Regions from separate parts of the Exiguobacterium sp. FD-YE-25-4 genome, predicted to be linked through region 2. Evidence: riboswitches for the same ligand, from Rfam matches in the RefSeq annotation. Region 2 holds a riboswitch; the other holds the start of a gene.
The links. Region 2 has a riboswitch for thiamine pyrophosphate ahead of thiW (energy coupling factor transporter S component ThiW). Riboswitches for the same ligand answer to the same signal wherever they lie in the genome.

Region 1 (7,940 bases), 1.3 Mb from region 2:
ATCTTGGAAACGAACCATGATTTCCGTGCAATAACCGAACTCGATGTCTTCGGTCGACATGAATCCTTGCGCGGCGTGGGCATGATGTTCGGCTTCGATGAGCGCATCCATGACCGGTGCATGTGGCTTCTCGAGCTCTTTTCCTTCGAGGCTCGCAAGGAACCCTTCATAAATAACGAGCAAGCCTTGGCCGCCCGAATCGACGACGCCGACTTCTTTCAAGACCGGCAATAAGTCCGGCGTCCGCTCGAGTGAAGCTTTCGCTTCCACGATCACACGTTCCATGAACTCGTTGAAGTCGCTCGTCGACTCTGAAGCACGGAGCGCTTCGTCGGCCGCTTCACGAGCAACCGTCAAAATCGTTCCTTCAACCGGTTTCATAACCGCCTTGTATGCCGTGTCGACACCACGTTTCAATGCCTCGGCGAAATCGACTGTCGACACTTCGGTCTTTCCTTCGATCGCTTTACCGAAGCCACGGAACAATTGGCTTAAAATAACACCGGAGTTCCCGCGTGCTCCCATCAAGAGACCACGTGCAAACTTCGATGAGACGTCAGCGATATTTGCCGTGTTGAGTGCGGCCACTTCCTTCGCACCCGATGTCATCGTCAAATTCATGTTCGTCCCCGTGTCGCCATCCGGCACCGGGAAGACGTTAAGCGAATCTACATAATCCGCATTCTGGCTCAAGTTGGCTGCACCGTTCGCGACCATGTTCGCGAACACCAATCCATCTAAACGTTTTAAACCCACACCAAATCCTCCTTCGTTCTCGTCAGTCATTCGTCAGACGAACGCCTTGTACGAATATGTTTACCGACGAAACGTTTAATCCTAAAGTTTCACCGAGCGTGTATTTTACACGGCTTTGCACGTTATATGCGACTTCCGACACTTTCGTCCCGTAACTCACAATGATGTGCATGTCGATATGTACGTCTTCTCCATCTTGACGTACGACCACGCCTCGGGCGTAGTTTTCACGCTTCAATAGTTCTGCAATACCGTCTTTCAATTGAGCTTGAGACGCCATTCCCACAACGCCGAAACATTCCATCGCCGCACCGCCTGCGAGTGTTGCGACCACGTCGTTCGTGATGTCAATATTGCCATATGTTGTCTTCATTTCAATTGCCATATGGAGTAGCCTCCTTCATTCGGAATGATTCCTTCACTACATTCTACAATAAGTACCTAGTTATTAAAAGAACCTGCTCCATAAACTCGGTCAATTGTAGCCGTAACCCTCATTCATTATTAAAATCCTTTCCAGTAATGTCAAGTTTTTTTCTTGTCATCCTATGATTTTCTAGTTGCATCGTGAAAAAACCCGTGCTAATATAAACGAGTGTCTATTAGGACGAACCCACATAAAAAAGGAGGGGAAACGCATGGCACGTAAATGCTACGTAACAGGTAAATCACCTAAATCAGGTAACAACCGTTCGCACGCACTCAACAAGACAAAACGCACTTGGGGTGTAAACGTACAAAAAGTTCGTATTCTCGTTGACGGTAAACCTAAACGAGTTTGGGTTTCAGCTCGCGCTCTTAAATCAGGTCTCGTTGAACGCGTATAATTTTTATACACGAACGAAATAAATCCCAGCGGCATTCGCCGATGGGATTTTTTTGTGTTCATTTTTTGATATACAGCACGAGCACCTTTCCTTCGTGCACGATCAAGTCCGCCGCCTCACCGGCCCACTCGTTCGAGATCGTGAGCGCCTCATGGCTGACGACATCGTGACGGTCGAGCGGATATTTGACGCCGCGGATGGACACGTTCGCCCGCTTCCACGGGATGAGCGACAAATAATGATCGGCTTGACGTGGAAGCTCGTGACGCCCAGATCCAACAAGACGAACGGTTTGCCCGGCCGTGAACAAACGCATCTCTGGATATGCCTCGAGCAGCCCAATATTGCCGAGCGTCATATCGAGGCGTCCACCGAGAGCGCCGTACACGAGCATCTCCGTCGCCCCGTGTCCACGGGCCACCTCGAGCGCGATCTCGAGGTCGGTCACGTCTTTTTCAGATGGGTAACGGACGGCGTCAATCGGCACTTCGCCCGTGAAGGAGTCGAAATCGCCGACGACGAGATCCGGGTTCAGCCCTTGGTTCAACAGTGTCTCGTACCCCCCGTCGACGCCGATGATGTAATCGACGTCACGCGGGAGTCCCGAGATTGGTTCCGGGCTGGCCGCCACAATCAACACCCGCATTAGCGGAGGCCCCGGGTCGCGAGCGTGGCGAAACGTGGTGCCGAGACGAACAAGAGAACGAGGACGACGGCCGACACGAGGAAGGACGGCAACATATACGTCATGTTATAAGCGAACGAATAGGCGACGACCGGCCCTTCCGCGTACTCGGCGAAGAAGACGATCCCTGATAAGACGTGGGCGCCGTAGCGAAGCAAAGAACCGAGGAGCGCCCCGAGCACCAAGTAGACGACGAGCGTCTTTTTCGCCTCGTCCTTGGCGGCCCGTTTCACTTGACCAGCGAACAGTCCGGCCATCCCGACGACACCGTAAGCGAACGTGTAGTCGAGCAGGAACTGGACCGGTGTGAAGATGTAAGCCCCGAACAGCAGTTGCAGCGTTCCGACGAGCGCTCCTGTCGCCAGTCCGCCTTTTAATCCATGGCGGTACGCCATCACAAAGATCGGCAACATCGCCAGGCTGATCGATCCGCCCTGCGGCATCCGGAACGGGATGAGCAAATCAAAGATCAAGCCGAGTGCGGCGAACAATGAGATTTCAATGAGCGCCTGTAGTTTTAAACGTTGTTTCATCTTATTCCCTCCTTATTATATGAGCGAACGACAAAAAGCAGCATGACGTAAACGCCATGCTGCTATCGAGTAGCAACGTGCATTTTCGCCACATCCCTACGTCCGTGTGAACGGAACAGGTTCAAAGGGTTAGCAAATGCCTCTCAGCCACAGAATGTGACACCCCTTGCGACAATATTTGTTGTTCTATCGACGATTATACACGAGAAGCGTGACGAATGCTATCGATTGCGTCTTTATAGCTCGGCTCGTTATAGATGGCTGAACCAGCCACGAGCACATCAGCGCCAGCGTCGATGCATAATTTCGCCGTCTCTGCGTTGACACCGCCGTCAATCTCGATTTCAAAGTCGAGACGACGCGCTTGGCGCATCTCGCTCAGCGCCGAGATTTTCGGGACGACCGATTCGATGAATGCCTGGCCCCCAAAGCCAGGGTTCACCGTCATGAGGAGCACCATGTCGACGTCACCGAGCACGTGTTCAATCGATGACAGCGGCGTATGCGGATTCAAGACGACACCACACTTGGCGCCGGCCGCTTTGATTTGTTGCAACACGCGATGCAAATGATTCGTCGCTTCAACGTGAACCGTGACGATATCCGCCCCGGCCTTGATGAAATCTTCGACGAACCGTTCGGGCTGGTCGATCATCAAATGGACGTCGAGTACCATGTCCGACTTCTTCCGTAAGCTCGCTAACACCGGTAGGCCGATTGAGATGTTCGGGACGAATTGACCGTCCATGACGTCAAAATGGATGTAATCCGCTCCGGCCTCTTGGACCGCCTTCACTTCTGCCTCTAAATTGGCGAAGTCCGCCGCTAAAATCGATGGTGCAATTTTAATCATGTTAGTACCTCCGTTGTCTATCGTTTAACTCTGCCATAAACGTAACATAATTCTCATAGCGGGTGGAAGCGATTTCTCCCGCCTCGACGGCCGCTTTGACGGCACAACCTGGTTCGTTCAAATGGGCACAACCGCGGAATTTACAGTCATCATGCCGCTCGACGAACTCAGGGAAACACCAGCGCATCTCTTCGACTTCGAGTTCTTCTGGGAACTCGAGGCTCGAGAAACCAGGCGTATCGGCCACGAGCCCGTCAGCGAGCGTGATCAGCGTGACGTGACGCGTCGTGTGCTTACCGCGCCCAAGTGATTTCGAGATCTTCCCGGTTGCAAGTTCAAGCTCAGGTGCGACCGCGTTCAAGAGCGAACTCTTACCGACCCCGGTCTGTCCGGCGAACACACTCGTCTTCTCCTTAAACGACCCGCGGATTTTTTCGATCCCCGACCCGTCCTCGGTCGACGTCTCGATGACCTCATAGCCGATGGAACGATATAAAGCCGCTGCTTCGTGAATCTTCTCCCGTTCCGCCTCCGTCAACAAATCCATTTTCGTCAAAACGATAATCGGATGGACTTGCTTCGACTCGATCAAGACGAGGAAACGGTCGAGCAGATGGAACGAGAACGCCGGCTCTTTTACCGAGAATAACAAGAACGCTTGATCGATGTTGGCAATCGGCGGGCGGACGAGATGGTTCGACCGCTCGTCAACAGCCAATATATAACCGGTACCATCCCCTTGGTCTTGGATGTCGACATCGTCACCGACGACCGGCGAGATGTTCCGGTTGCGGAAATTGCCGCGGGCGCGACAACGGATCTCTTGTTTTTCTTCCGTCATGACGTCATAAAATCCGCCTTGTAATCGAATAATCGTACCTTTCATTCCATTCCCTCCTTAGAAAAAGAGGCGACGCGCACGCCACCTCTTCATTGTGAATCTTTTGCTTGTGCGTAAGTCACCGTATCCGTGCGAACGACTTCGCCGTCGACTTCAATCGTCGCGGTTCCGACTTCGTCCGGTGCGATGACGAGCGTATACGAGTAAGTCGTTGTCTCCGTTATCTTATCACGCAACACCTCGACTTCGCCACGGGCGTCGACCGTCCGAATGACGACTTCGAGTGCCTCGGCTTCTTCGCCTTCAGCGGGCGGCTCGATTTCGACGTTGACTTCCCGTTCAATCGAGACGTCCGTCGGTTCTACCCCTTGTGACACGATAACGGTCAGTTCCGTCCCCGGGTCGACTGCCGTACCGGCCGTCGGGAGTTGACGGATGATTTGATTCGCAGGAACGCTCGTTGAATACTCATCACGTTTGACGATTTTCAAGCTATTCTGTTCGGCATACGTTGTCGCTTCCTCGAACGTATAGCCCGCCAAGTTGGCGAGTTCGATTTTATTGCTGCCGGTCGAGACGACGAGCGTCACCGTCTCTTCAGATGGGACGACCTCGTTGCCTGGGGCGATCGATTGGGAGATGACATCCCCGCTATCGACCGTCTCGGATGCCTCCGACTGAATCTCGATGTCCGTGAACTCAAGATCTTTGAGCGTCCGCTCGGCCGACGACTGGGACAGTCCTTCAACATCCGGCATCTCGACCGTCTCTTTTCCGGCCGAGACGACAATCGTCACGGTCGTCCCACGTTTCGGCTTCCGTCCGGCTTGCGGTGTCTGCGAGATGACGTCGCCAGCGGCGATGTTGTCACTTGCCCGTTCAGTTGCCTCGACGACAAAACCGGCCGTTTCGAGCTCGGTCGTCGCCTCGTCGCTCGTCATGCCGACGACGTCCGGCACGACGGCACGGGACATCTCGTCAGCGATGACGTAAGCCCCAATCCCGCCACCGATCAACAGGAGCGCAAGCAAGAGCCAAAGCCACCACTTCTTCTTCCGTTTCGGTTTGTCTTTCACGGGTTCACTTGCTGCGACCGGTTGCTCCGGCGCCTCTTTGACGTTTGGCTCATCCGGTACGACCGGCGCCATGACGAGCGTCTGATCAAACGCATCTTGCTCAGCATTCGACCGCTTCGGTTCATTCGCACGTTCTGAATCAAGTGACGTCATGCAATCCTTTTTAAACGCGGCGACCGAGGCATGACGTGCGCCCGGTGACTTCGCGAGCGCCTGCATAATACAGTTCTCGAGCGCTTGCGGGATGTTCGGGTTCAAATCCATCGGTCGAATCGGGTCGTCTTGCAGATGCTGCAACGCGACGGCGACCGGCGTCTCGCCGATGAACGGCACCCGGCCGGTCACGAGTTCATAGAGCACGGCGCCGAGCGAATAAATATCTGACTTCTCATCGGCGAACTTTCCGCGCGCTTGCTCCGGGGAAAAGTAGTGGACCGACCCGAGGACCGACATCGTATGGGTCAGCGTCGCGTTCGACATGGCCACCGCAATCCCAAAGTCCGTCACTTTGACGTTGCCGCTCTGATCAATCATCATGTTTTGCGGTTTGATGTCCCGATGAATGATTCGATTCGCATGGGCATGGTCGATCGCATCACAAATCTGTCCCATGATGCGAAGCGCCTCGTCGACAGATATGTACTCTTCTTGCAAATATTGTTTCAGCGTCATCCCGTCGACATGTTCCATGACGATGTAATAGATGTCGCGTTCGTCTCCGACGTCGTAAATGGCGACGATATTCGGATGGTTCAGACTCGTCGCCGCATGGGCTTCTCGTTCAAACCGGCGTATAAATTGTTCATTATGCGAGAATTCAGATCGCAACACCTTGATGGCGACGGTTCGGTTTAAAATCTCATCGTGAGCCCGGTAGACATTTGCCATGCCGCCGCTGCCGATTTGCTGTTCGATCCGATAACGATCGTTGATTCGTTCTCCACTTCGCATCGGATTCATCCTCTCTTTCTATCTGTGAACTGGACGAGGGCAACAGTGATGTTGTCACTCCCACCCAAACGGTTGGCTCGATCGATCAATTGATCCGCCTTGACGTCCGCCGAGACGGGGCGTTCCAAGACTTGCTTGATCTCGTCATCGGTCAAATGCGTCGTCAAGCCGTCCGTACAGATTAAAATCGTGTCAAACTCGGGTTCGGCAAACACTTGCAGATCAGGTTCGACATGCTCTTTCGAGCCGATCGCACGGGTGATGATATTACGTTTCGGGTGGACGCGCATCTCTTCCTCGGTCAACTCCCCGAGCTGCTTCAACACGTTCACGTAGGAATGGTCTTCTGTCAACTGCTGAAGTTTATCGTCACGCAAGGCATACACACGACTATCCCCGACGTGGACGATGACGATCGTCTCGTCGTGCCAGCAGACACCGGCGATCGTCGTCCCCATCATGAGCAGGTTCGCTTGTTTCGAGAAATCGAGCACTTGCTCATTGGCCAGTTCCACATTGTGGCGAAACCAATTCTCCATCTCCATCGGTGAGGCCGGAAGCGTCGGGAAGGCACGACGAAACTGCTCGATGACGAGCTGACTCGCGACCTCCCCGGCTTCATGCCCTCCCATACCGTCGGCCACGAGTGCGATCCCGGCGTGCTCGTCCCCTAAAATCAAGACGGCATCCTCGTTTTGCGCTCTCACTTGCCCCCGGTCGGTTCGGTATGCTAATTCCATCTTCCTGATTACCTCGTTTCTTGTTCGCGCTCCTTCGCTCGAAGCTGCCCACAAGCCGCATCGATATCCGAACCTTGTTCGCGACGAATCGTCACGTTCACTTTTCGGTCTTTGAGCACTTTTTCAAAGGCAAAAATTTGTTTACGTGGTGTGCGGACGTAGTCGCGCTCGAGCACGTGGTTGACTGGAATCAAGTTGACGTGACATTTGACGCCTTTCAACAAGTCCGCCAACTGATGGGCGTGTTCTTCCGTGTCGTTGACACCACCGAATAAACCGTATTCGAACGTGATGCGGCGACCACTCTTCTCTGTATAGTAGTTGACGGCTTCCATCAACTTATCCAAGTTGTAGGCACGGTTGATCGGCATGAGACGAGTCCGAATCTCTGTCGTCGGCGCGTGAAGCGAAATGGCGAAGTTGATGCGCATCCCTTCATCGGCGAACTTGTAAATCTTCGGTACGATCCCACTCGTCGACACCGTAATATGGCGTGAACCGATGTTCAAGCCGTCATCGTGGTTGACCGTGCGCAAGAAGCGCATCAATTCGTCGTAGTTATCGAACGGTTCGCCGATACCCATGACGACGATCGAGTCGACTCGCTCTCCGCTCGCGTCGAGCGCGCGTTGGACGTCGAGGACTTGCGCCGTGATTTCACCGGCTTCTAAGTTACGT
Region 2 (7,940 bases):
CCGACAGCAAGTTACCGAAATAGCGGTAGTACCAGACGTCCGAGATGAGCAACGTGCTGTGCAGAAACAGCGACGTGAACAAAATCAAGCGGCGCGTCTGTTGTTTTATGAGTAGCGCCCAACTCGTCATCATCAAGATGGTCGCTAGATTGATGAACAAAAAGCGCAGGTCGAACGCGCTCGCCGTCAACAGACTGAATAGGAACAGCTTGGCGAGGGAGAGCGATAAGTAACTCCAATAATCGAGATATTTCATGAAAGACCTCCAAACGGTACGGACAAAGTGTGTTCTCTGTCATGTACCTGTTCGAAGACGGCGAAAAACATGAGGGTGTGCGATTTTGGCAATAAAAAAAGCGAGGCAGCGCCTCACTTGATTAAGAACGTGTCCCGGAGCTCGATAATCGTGCCTTCCGGAGCTTTTAATTTACTCAAATGACCGTCAACGACGAAGTAGATGTTCCCGCCGTGCTTTGGTAGGAACGTCACGCCAATGTCCTCAAGCCGCCTTACTTCCGCTTCGAGGTCATCGACATAAAGCGCGAAGTGGACCGGTCCGGCCACGTGCTTCGAATAAGGCGACAACGTCTCGTCGACTTTTGCCGTTTGAAGCTCGATATAAAAGTCACCGAGTTTGAGCCAGCTGTTGAACGCTCGGGTGTGGAAGTCGGGTGACTCTTGGACGAGCTCGAAGCCGAGCGCCTCATAGAATCGTTTGGACGCCTCGTAATCGGGCGTTTGGATGCAGAGATGGTGGATTTGTTTCATTGGGTCTGTCCTTTCAATTGTGCTTGTCTAATCTGGTCTCGATGGAAGGGCGAATCGGCTGATTCTGACGTCAGACTGATGACGTTGCCATCCGGGTCCAATACATCAAAACAACTCATCCCGCCAAAATCTTGAAGTCGGCCAGGTTTCAAGCCGGCGCGTTCAAATGTGTCATGGATGGATTGAATGTCGTCGCAGACGATGTTGAAGCTGACGTGTTCGTCACCGTTTCGGTCGCTGAACGTCGTCGAAGCAACGTTTTTCGTTTCAATCAATCCGAGTTGGGTCGCCCCGTCTGGGAAATGGACGCCGATGCCACCTTCCCAACGTCCGATTTCAGATATGTGAAAGTGGGTTTGATACCATTCCAATGATCGGATTAAATTTGTTACAGGAATAAAGATACTGCCGATACGAAACATCGCTTTGCCCCCCTTATTTTCTTTCAGTGTAGCGAACGGCTCACTGAAAATATAGGTGGGAAGAAACTTTTTGAGCTGTGATTTTTATGAACAAGGTAAGGAGATAATGATAATGCAAATTCACTAAAAATCGAAGGAAGACGACTAGACCCGGTTCAACTTACAACATCACTAACGTATTGAGTAGTAAGAAAAGAAGGAAACCAGCGCCTGAAAAGATTAATACGCCTAATAATATGTTCCCTTTTTCGTCTTTAAATTTTTTGACATACAGCACGGAAAAAATAAGCAGTACCGCCAACAGAGTGGTCAAAGAAAGAAAGAGCAATGTAATCGAGTGATTCGATATGATTCCAAAATTGAAAAAGAATTCAGAGATGAAGATGAATAGAAAAATTAAAGTCCCGACTAACAATGAGTAAAAATAAGGATTGCGATTAATGTCCATAACTAAACACTCCTTCTTCACTAGAGTTATAAAACCATCACATCACGTCAAACAGGGACAGCCGTCATAAATCGGCTGTCCCTGCTTTTGTGGACGTTGTATTTTGGACAGCACTGCCCGCTTTGAAAAAGAGAACGATCGCGGCCACTCCGAAAATCGAGATGAACACGTTTTGGAGCAGAATATCGACGAACATCGGCTCGCTGGAAAACGTGCCCGTCGCAATCTGAGCATTCCAGCGGGTGAACGTGGCGATGCGTTCAAGCGTATACAACAGACCGGACATGAACAGGCAAGCGGTGGCAGCCAGTAATAGCGTCAATCGATTCAAGAAATGACCTCCCAGTATGTGTTATCCTGATTTTACCATTTTTTTTAGCGGGGGGAACTCCTATTTATCGTTTCGCCGTGAGCGGTCGCAATTGTTTGACCCGAGCCAAAACAATCCAGCCGAGCACGGCCCCAGTCACACTCGAGGCAAGGAAGGCTGGGAAGAAGAACAGCGCCCCGAACTCGCTCCCCATCAACACCTTGGCGTACGGGACGGCGACGAGCGAAGCGATGAGGCCGGTCCCGATGACTTCACCAAATGCGGCGAAGGCTACGCGGTTCGTCTTCATATAGAAGACCCCGGCCAAAAGCGCCCCAATCATACCTCCGGGAAAGGCCAAGAGCGACCCGGTACCGGTCATGACACGGACGATTCCGGTCACGAACGCAACGAGAACGGCCCCGATCGGCCCGACGGTGACGGCGGCGATGACGTTCACCATATGTTGAATCGGATAGGCACGGGCGACACCGGTCGGAATCGAGATGAACAGGGAACCGATGACGGCGATGGCGATGAGCATCGCCATCCAAGTGAGTTGTTGAATACGCATAGATAGTCTCCTTTCAAAATGAAAACGCCACTTCTCCAAGTGGAAAAGTGGCGTGGAAAGACAGACGAATCCCACACCACTTCCCTACGCTGGTATGAGCCAGATCAGGTTCGAAGGGTCCGGCGCATGCCGTCTCAGCCCGAAGGCTCCCCTAGTGGTCGTTTATTAACATGAGTATAGCATACCGTCATTTGACGCGGTCGAGCTTTCGTGGTCGGAACGTGACATAGATGATGCCGACGAACAGACCGTACAACAAAAGGGAGAAGACGAGATTGATCAGCCACGGGAGTGTCCCCATGAACACGGCGACGGACGCGTTTTGAAACCAGACGAGCGAGAGCGACAGCCCGACAAAGCTGAGAACGAGCGTTGTCCAAAAGCCGACATCTCGGCGCTTGAACAGACGCCAAACGAGCAGCCCGATGATGAGACTGACGATGGCCGTCGCCCCTAAGTACATATACAAGATGGCATCGACCGGGTATGAGTAATATACAACGTCCATATCGTTTCCTCCTAGGAGATGATGAAAGAAAGGGTGAACAGGATGAGACAGGCAATCCCATGGCGTGACCGATCGTTTCGTGAACGGTTCGAACGATGGATTGAGGCAAACGTGCCGAATGCGAGGTGGCACGTGATCAAAGATACCGATTTGACGTACTTGCTTGTTGGCGCGCTCGATAAGGAACGTTACTACGCCAAAGCGGTGACCGATATCAGCCGCGGCGAGGCCGGATTGTCGGCGTTTCTGGCCGAGCGGCATCCTGATTTCGTGCCTGACGTCATCGCCATCGATTCAGCCCGGAACTGGTTGCTCATGCGAGACATCGACGGAGAGGCGCTACGTGAACGACCGGACGTGAGTCGATACGAAGCGGCGTTGCGTCAATACGCACAGCTGCAGCGACAGGAGATCGACCAGATCGAGACCTACTTGTCTTACGGCATCCCGGACCGCCGACCGGCCAAGTTGAAGGACGAAATCCGCACGTATTTACCTGAGCTCTGCGTCGGGCTCGAGCAATACAAAGCCGAGGCCATGCTCGCGCTTCAAGATGAATTGATCGCCATGTGCGATGAGCTGGCGACCGGGATGCCGATGAGTCTCGAGCACGGTGATTTGCACGGCGGCAACATCTTCTGGCGGGAACGGACGAATGATTTGTGTATCCTCGACTGGGGCGACGCGACCGTCACGCATCCGTTTTTCAGCGTGCGCGTGTTTTGGAACGCGCTGTACGACTTATTGCCGGAAGAAGACGAGGTCGCCTGGTATGAACAGATTCAAACGATGCGTACGGTTTACTTGGAAGCGTGGAGCGGCGTCGCACCCAAGGACGTACTTTGGCGTCATCTATTGATCGCCGAAGAGCTCGGTTGCGTCTATCGTGCCTTGTCGTGGCATGTGTATGTGACGAGGTACCGGTACGATGTAGCTGAGTCGAGCGATAAGCCGGCGCAATGGCTCAATTTGCTACTCGAGTACCGGGACTTGAAACGACGCTTCCCATAAGTCATTCATGTTTCTCGAGTAGGTTTTCATAATCCGTCTCGCTCCAAAACAGCGGAGCAATCGACTCCGGCCCTTTGAAGATCTCACCGTCCCGGTCATAGACGATGGCATAGCCACCCTCGACCTCAAAGACGATCAAATCGGCCTTCACTTCCTTGACCCCGTTCCCAGCGATGATGACGTTCTCGAGCGGGTCACGCGCGACTTGCACGCCCCATTCGTCGAGCTCGACGATGAGTGCGGACGTATAAGCGTGACGGTTATAGAGCGCCTGAAACTCGTCTTCGGTCAAAACGACGTCCGTCGGTGGGGCACTCGTCCCATATTTTCGTTTCTCGATTTCTTCGACGAATTGGAGGAACGACGCCTCTTGCCAAAACAGCGGCGCGACCGACTCGGGGCCGTTGGCGATGTCTCCGTTCGCGCTCTCATAGACGGTGGCGTACGTGCCGTCGTCAAGTTTGAACGGATGAATGTCGGCGTATGTATGATGGATGCCGTCGCCGGCGATGACGACGTGCTCGAACGTCTCGCGGAACGGGGTGAGTCCATCGTTCTCGAGTGCCGTCAAGAGCGGCGCTACTTTTTCGTATTGGTCGAAGACGTCCTTAAAATCTTCTCGCGTCCAAGCGGTGATGTCTTCGGACGACGGCTCATTTGTATCGGCTGGGACGATGGGTTGCTCAACGGAATCGGTGCACCCGGTCAATAAAAACACACTGAATCCGAGTAGGCCTAGGCGTTTCATCAATCAAACCTCCTAAGAAAGTTACATTTTTTTCCTGTTATCAATGAGCGTAGCATGTTTGCCAGTCATTGAGAACCCGGGTACTTTCTCGCTCAGGGTTGCCGCTTCAAGTAACGGTCGAGTGCCTCGTGAAATCGTTGTTGCTGCTCGAACGGGATGTCATGATCGGATGCGGGACCATAGCGAATCAGATGATAGAGCGAGGCGTCGATATCTGTCAGCTCGATGCGTTCGAACCAGTCGACGACCGTCTCATTCGTCCGAAGTTTTAACTCAGGGGCGAGCGACGCGTTGAACGTGATCAGCCAATCCCTCAGTTCGATATTCGTGAGCATCGGGAACGTCCGTGCCTCAATCGATGTGTCCGCGTTGAGAGACAGTGGCGCCAAGGCATTCTGTCTACTAGAGAACGTGAATCCTTTTCCCCGTCGACGACGCAGCCATCTACGCACGCCATAGACGGTCAACCCGATGGCGGCAAGGAAGGCGAACAATGTGCCGAGTCCGCCTGGGGCATCACCATTCCCGCGACCGAACTTGAATTTGAGCATCTTTTCCTTCGGGCGAGGGTCTCCCTCAAATTTGGGCCCTGTCGTTTTCCCCATATCGATGCCGCCTGTTTGCCGCTTATCCTCTTCTTCTCTGTTCACTTCCGTCACGTTAATTGGAGCAGGTGTATTGATTGTTTGGAACCAACTGAACGTCTCCTTGCTGATAAAGACGAACATCACTACGAGACAAGCTGTCACAACAAGGAACCCTATAAATCGAGATGACCACTTCATCCTTTCCCTCCTTATCGGAATGTTCAGACTATTTATTGTCTATATTACCATAAACAGGTAAACTTCGAATAAGACATCTACCAACGGAGGGGAACGAAATGGGAATCGAAGCGGTCATCAAACAGTTGAATGAAGTGTATTTGGGGAAAGGTGAAGTCGTCCGGCTCTGCTGCACGGCGCTTCTCGCCGAAGGGCACATCTTGCTCGAGGACGTACCTGGAACGGGGAAGACGTTGCTCGCCAAAGCGATTGCCGGCAGTTTGGACGGGTCATTCTCGCGCATCCAATTTACGGCCGATTTGCTCCCGTCCGACGTCATCGGGACCGACTACTTCAATATGCAGACGCAAGGATTTGACCATCGCCAAGGTCCGATTTTCGCGAACATCGTCCTGATTGATGAAATCAATCGAGCCGTCCCACGCACCCAGTCGGCGCTGCTCGAAGCGATGGAGGAACGACAAGTCTCAATCGGCGGGAAGACGTATCCGATGCCGAAACCGTTCTTTGTCATCGCGACGCAGAACCCGATTGAATCGGCCGGGACGTTCCCGCTCCCAGACGCGCAACTCGACCGGTTCCTCATCTCGATTCCGGTCGGCTATCCGGAAGCCGCCGAAGAGCGAGAACTGTTGTTGCAAGTGTTGACCGAGACCCGCAAACAAATCGAGGCCGTGACGTCACTCGCCTCGCTGCAAGAAGCGCAGGCTGAGACGAGACAAGTCGCGATTCAAGACGATGTCCTCGATTACATGCTCGGTCTCGTCCATGCGACCCGGGGGCATGCGTCCGTCGAGGTCGGAGTCAGCCCACGCGGCGCGATCGCATTGCTCCGTGCTTGTCAAAGCTATGCCTATTTGGCCGGCCGGCTGTATGTCATCCCAGAAGACGTCAAAGCCGTGGCGCCGTATGTGCTCGCCCATCGCATCATGTTAACACTTGAAGGCGGCATCAAGTCGACGAAAGCGAACGTCGTCGCGCACATTTTAGACACCGTCCCCGTACCGGTCGAGGGCTGACGATGACACTCTCCACACACGCATGGTTACAGCGACGGCTCCTGCCCGTATATATCGTGAGCGGAGTCATGCTCGTGTTTTTCCCGTACGTCTACGGATTCGGCTATCTATGTTTCATTGTCGCGAGTGCGATTTGGATGCTCGAGCGGACGCGGCAACAACTCGAGCGGCACATCGATCTCCAGTTCACGCAATACGAAGAACTGCTGTTTGTCGGGGACGAGAGTCGGCTCGTATTGGTTGTCGATGGGGTGGGCGAGTTGGACCGGCTCGGACTGCCACTTCGCATTCGTTTGAAGGCGAGCTCGGGAATCAGCTTTCCGGCGCATGACCGGATCCCGAGCGTGCTCGACTATGAGGTCGATGTCGGTCAGGCCCGACATGAATTGATTGTGCGCGCCGAGTATCGCGGTCCAGCTACGTTTGAGGAATGCGTCATCGCCGTCACGCTCCCGTTTCGACTAGGGACGTATTTGTATGAGCGGCCGGTTGATACGCAATGGACCGTCCTCCCGTCACTCCTCTTGCACCCACCGGTCGGGACGAAGCGGCTAGCGCTCGGGGAACGACCACTCTTGGCGTCACCGCTTCGAAATCCGTTGCAGCTGATTGGATCGAAACCGTATGAAGGGGAACCGGTCAAGGAGATCGACTGGTATGCGACGGCAAAACTCGGACGATTGCAGTCGAAAGTGTTTCAACAGACGACGCTCGATACGTTCACGTTCGCCGTGGATTTGAACGGACCATCCGGTTACACGCTCCATCATGATTTCGAATCGCTGATCAGCCAAGTCGCTTTCGTCACGTCACGTTTGTTGAAAGAGGACTGCAAGATTGAGTTATTCTTGAATCGTTTTGAAGAAGATGGGACGATGGTTCATATCCGGCTTCAAGAAGGCGAGCGCGGCATACGATTCATCTTGTTGCAGTTGGCGACCATTCACCCGGGCAATCGCTTCATTTCGACTGACGCCTTTACGCGGATGGTCGAACGGAAACGGTTGAAGCAAAGCCATCTCGTTTGGTTCAATCAGCATAATTTGTACGATTGAACAGGGGAATGTCGGATTTTGACGAACTCTATAGTTATGAACTGGGTCAAAAGGAGAGAGACATATGCCAAAACGGAAATTTGCCAATCGTCGAGACTGGGAACGGATCTTGCAACATCGCTACGCGCAAATGGAGGTACATGATGACCGTTTCTCCGGGACCGTCGCCTTGTTTCAAATCGACGCGGTCCGCGCACCGCAATATAAGATGCACAAGGGAGAGGAGTTCATCGTCGCCGACGCTGGCTACGCCTGGCTCCAATATTTCCCGGACGACGAGCCGTTCGGTGTG

Region 1: it holds a riboswitch for thiamine pyrophosphate, as region 2 does, so the genes downstream of both, thiT (energy-coupled thiamine transporter ThiT) here and thiW (energy coupling factor transporter S component ThiW) in region 2, are expected to answer to the same signal.

Annotation. Positions count from the first base shown of each region.
Region 1 is NZ_CM168041.1:1,175,743-1,183,682, reverse strand. Features, by position in the region: gene AC13H5_RS06085 (DAK2 domain-containing protein) at 1-756, opposite strand, end outside; gene AC13H5_RS06080 (Asp23/Gls24 family envelope stress response protein) at 779-1,141, opposite strand; gene rpmB (50S ribosomal protein L28) at 1,395-1,583, shown strand; gene AC13H5_RS06070 (thiamine diphosphokinase) at 1,642-2,229, opposite strand; gene thiT (energy-coupled thiamine transporter ThiT) at 2,229-2,801, opposite strand; TPP riboswitch at 2,878-2,978, opposite strand; gene rpe (ribulose-phosphate 3-epimerase) at 2,998-3,654, opposite strand; gene rsgA (ribosome small subunit-dependent GTPase A) at 3,656-4,540, opposite strand; gene pknB (Stk1 family PASTA domain-containing Ser/Thr kinase) at 4,585-6,522, opposite strand; gene AC13H5_RS06045 (Stp1/IreP family PP2C-type Ser/Thr phosphatase) at 6,528-7,262, opposite strand; gene rlmN (dual-specificity RNA methyltransferase RlmN) at 7,271-7,940, opposite strand, start outside.
Region 2 is NZ_CM168041.1:2,786,621-2,794,560, reverse strand. Features, by position in the region: gene AC13H5_RS14390 (LTA synthase family protein) at 1-256, opposite strand, end outside; gene AC13H5_RS14385 (VOC family protein) at 370-768, opposite strand; gene AC13H5_RS14380 (VOC family protein) at 765-1,190, opposite strand; gene AC13H5_RS14375 (hypothetical protein) at 1,703-1,969, opposite strand; gene thiW (energy coupling factor transporter S component ThiW) at 2,034-2,522, opposite strand; TPP riboswitch at 2,587-2,685, opposite strand; gene AC13H5_RS14365 (hypothetical protein) at 2,710-3,030, opposite strand; gene AC13H5_RS14360 (phosphotransferase family protein) at 3,073-4,041, shown strand; gene AC13H5_RS14355 (hypothetical protein) at 4,043-4,789, opposite strand; gene AC13H5_RS14350 (hypothetical protein) at 4,882-5,574, opposite strand; gene AC13H5_RS14345 (AAA family ATPase) at 5,673-6,593, shown strand; gene AC13H5_RS14340 (DUF58 domain-containing protein) at 6,596-7,648, shown strand; gene AC13H5_RS14335 (ribonuclease FAU-1 family protein) at 7,713-7,940, shown strand, end outside.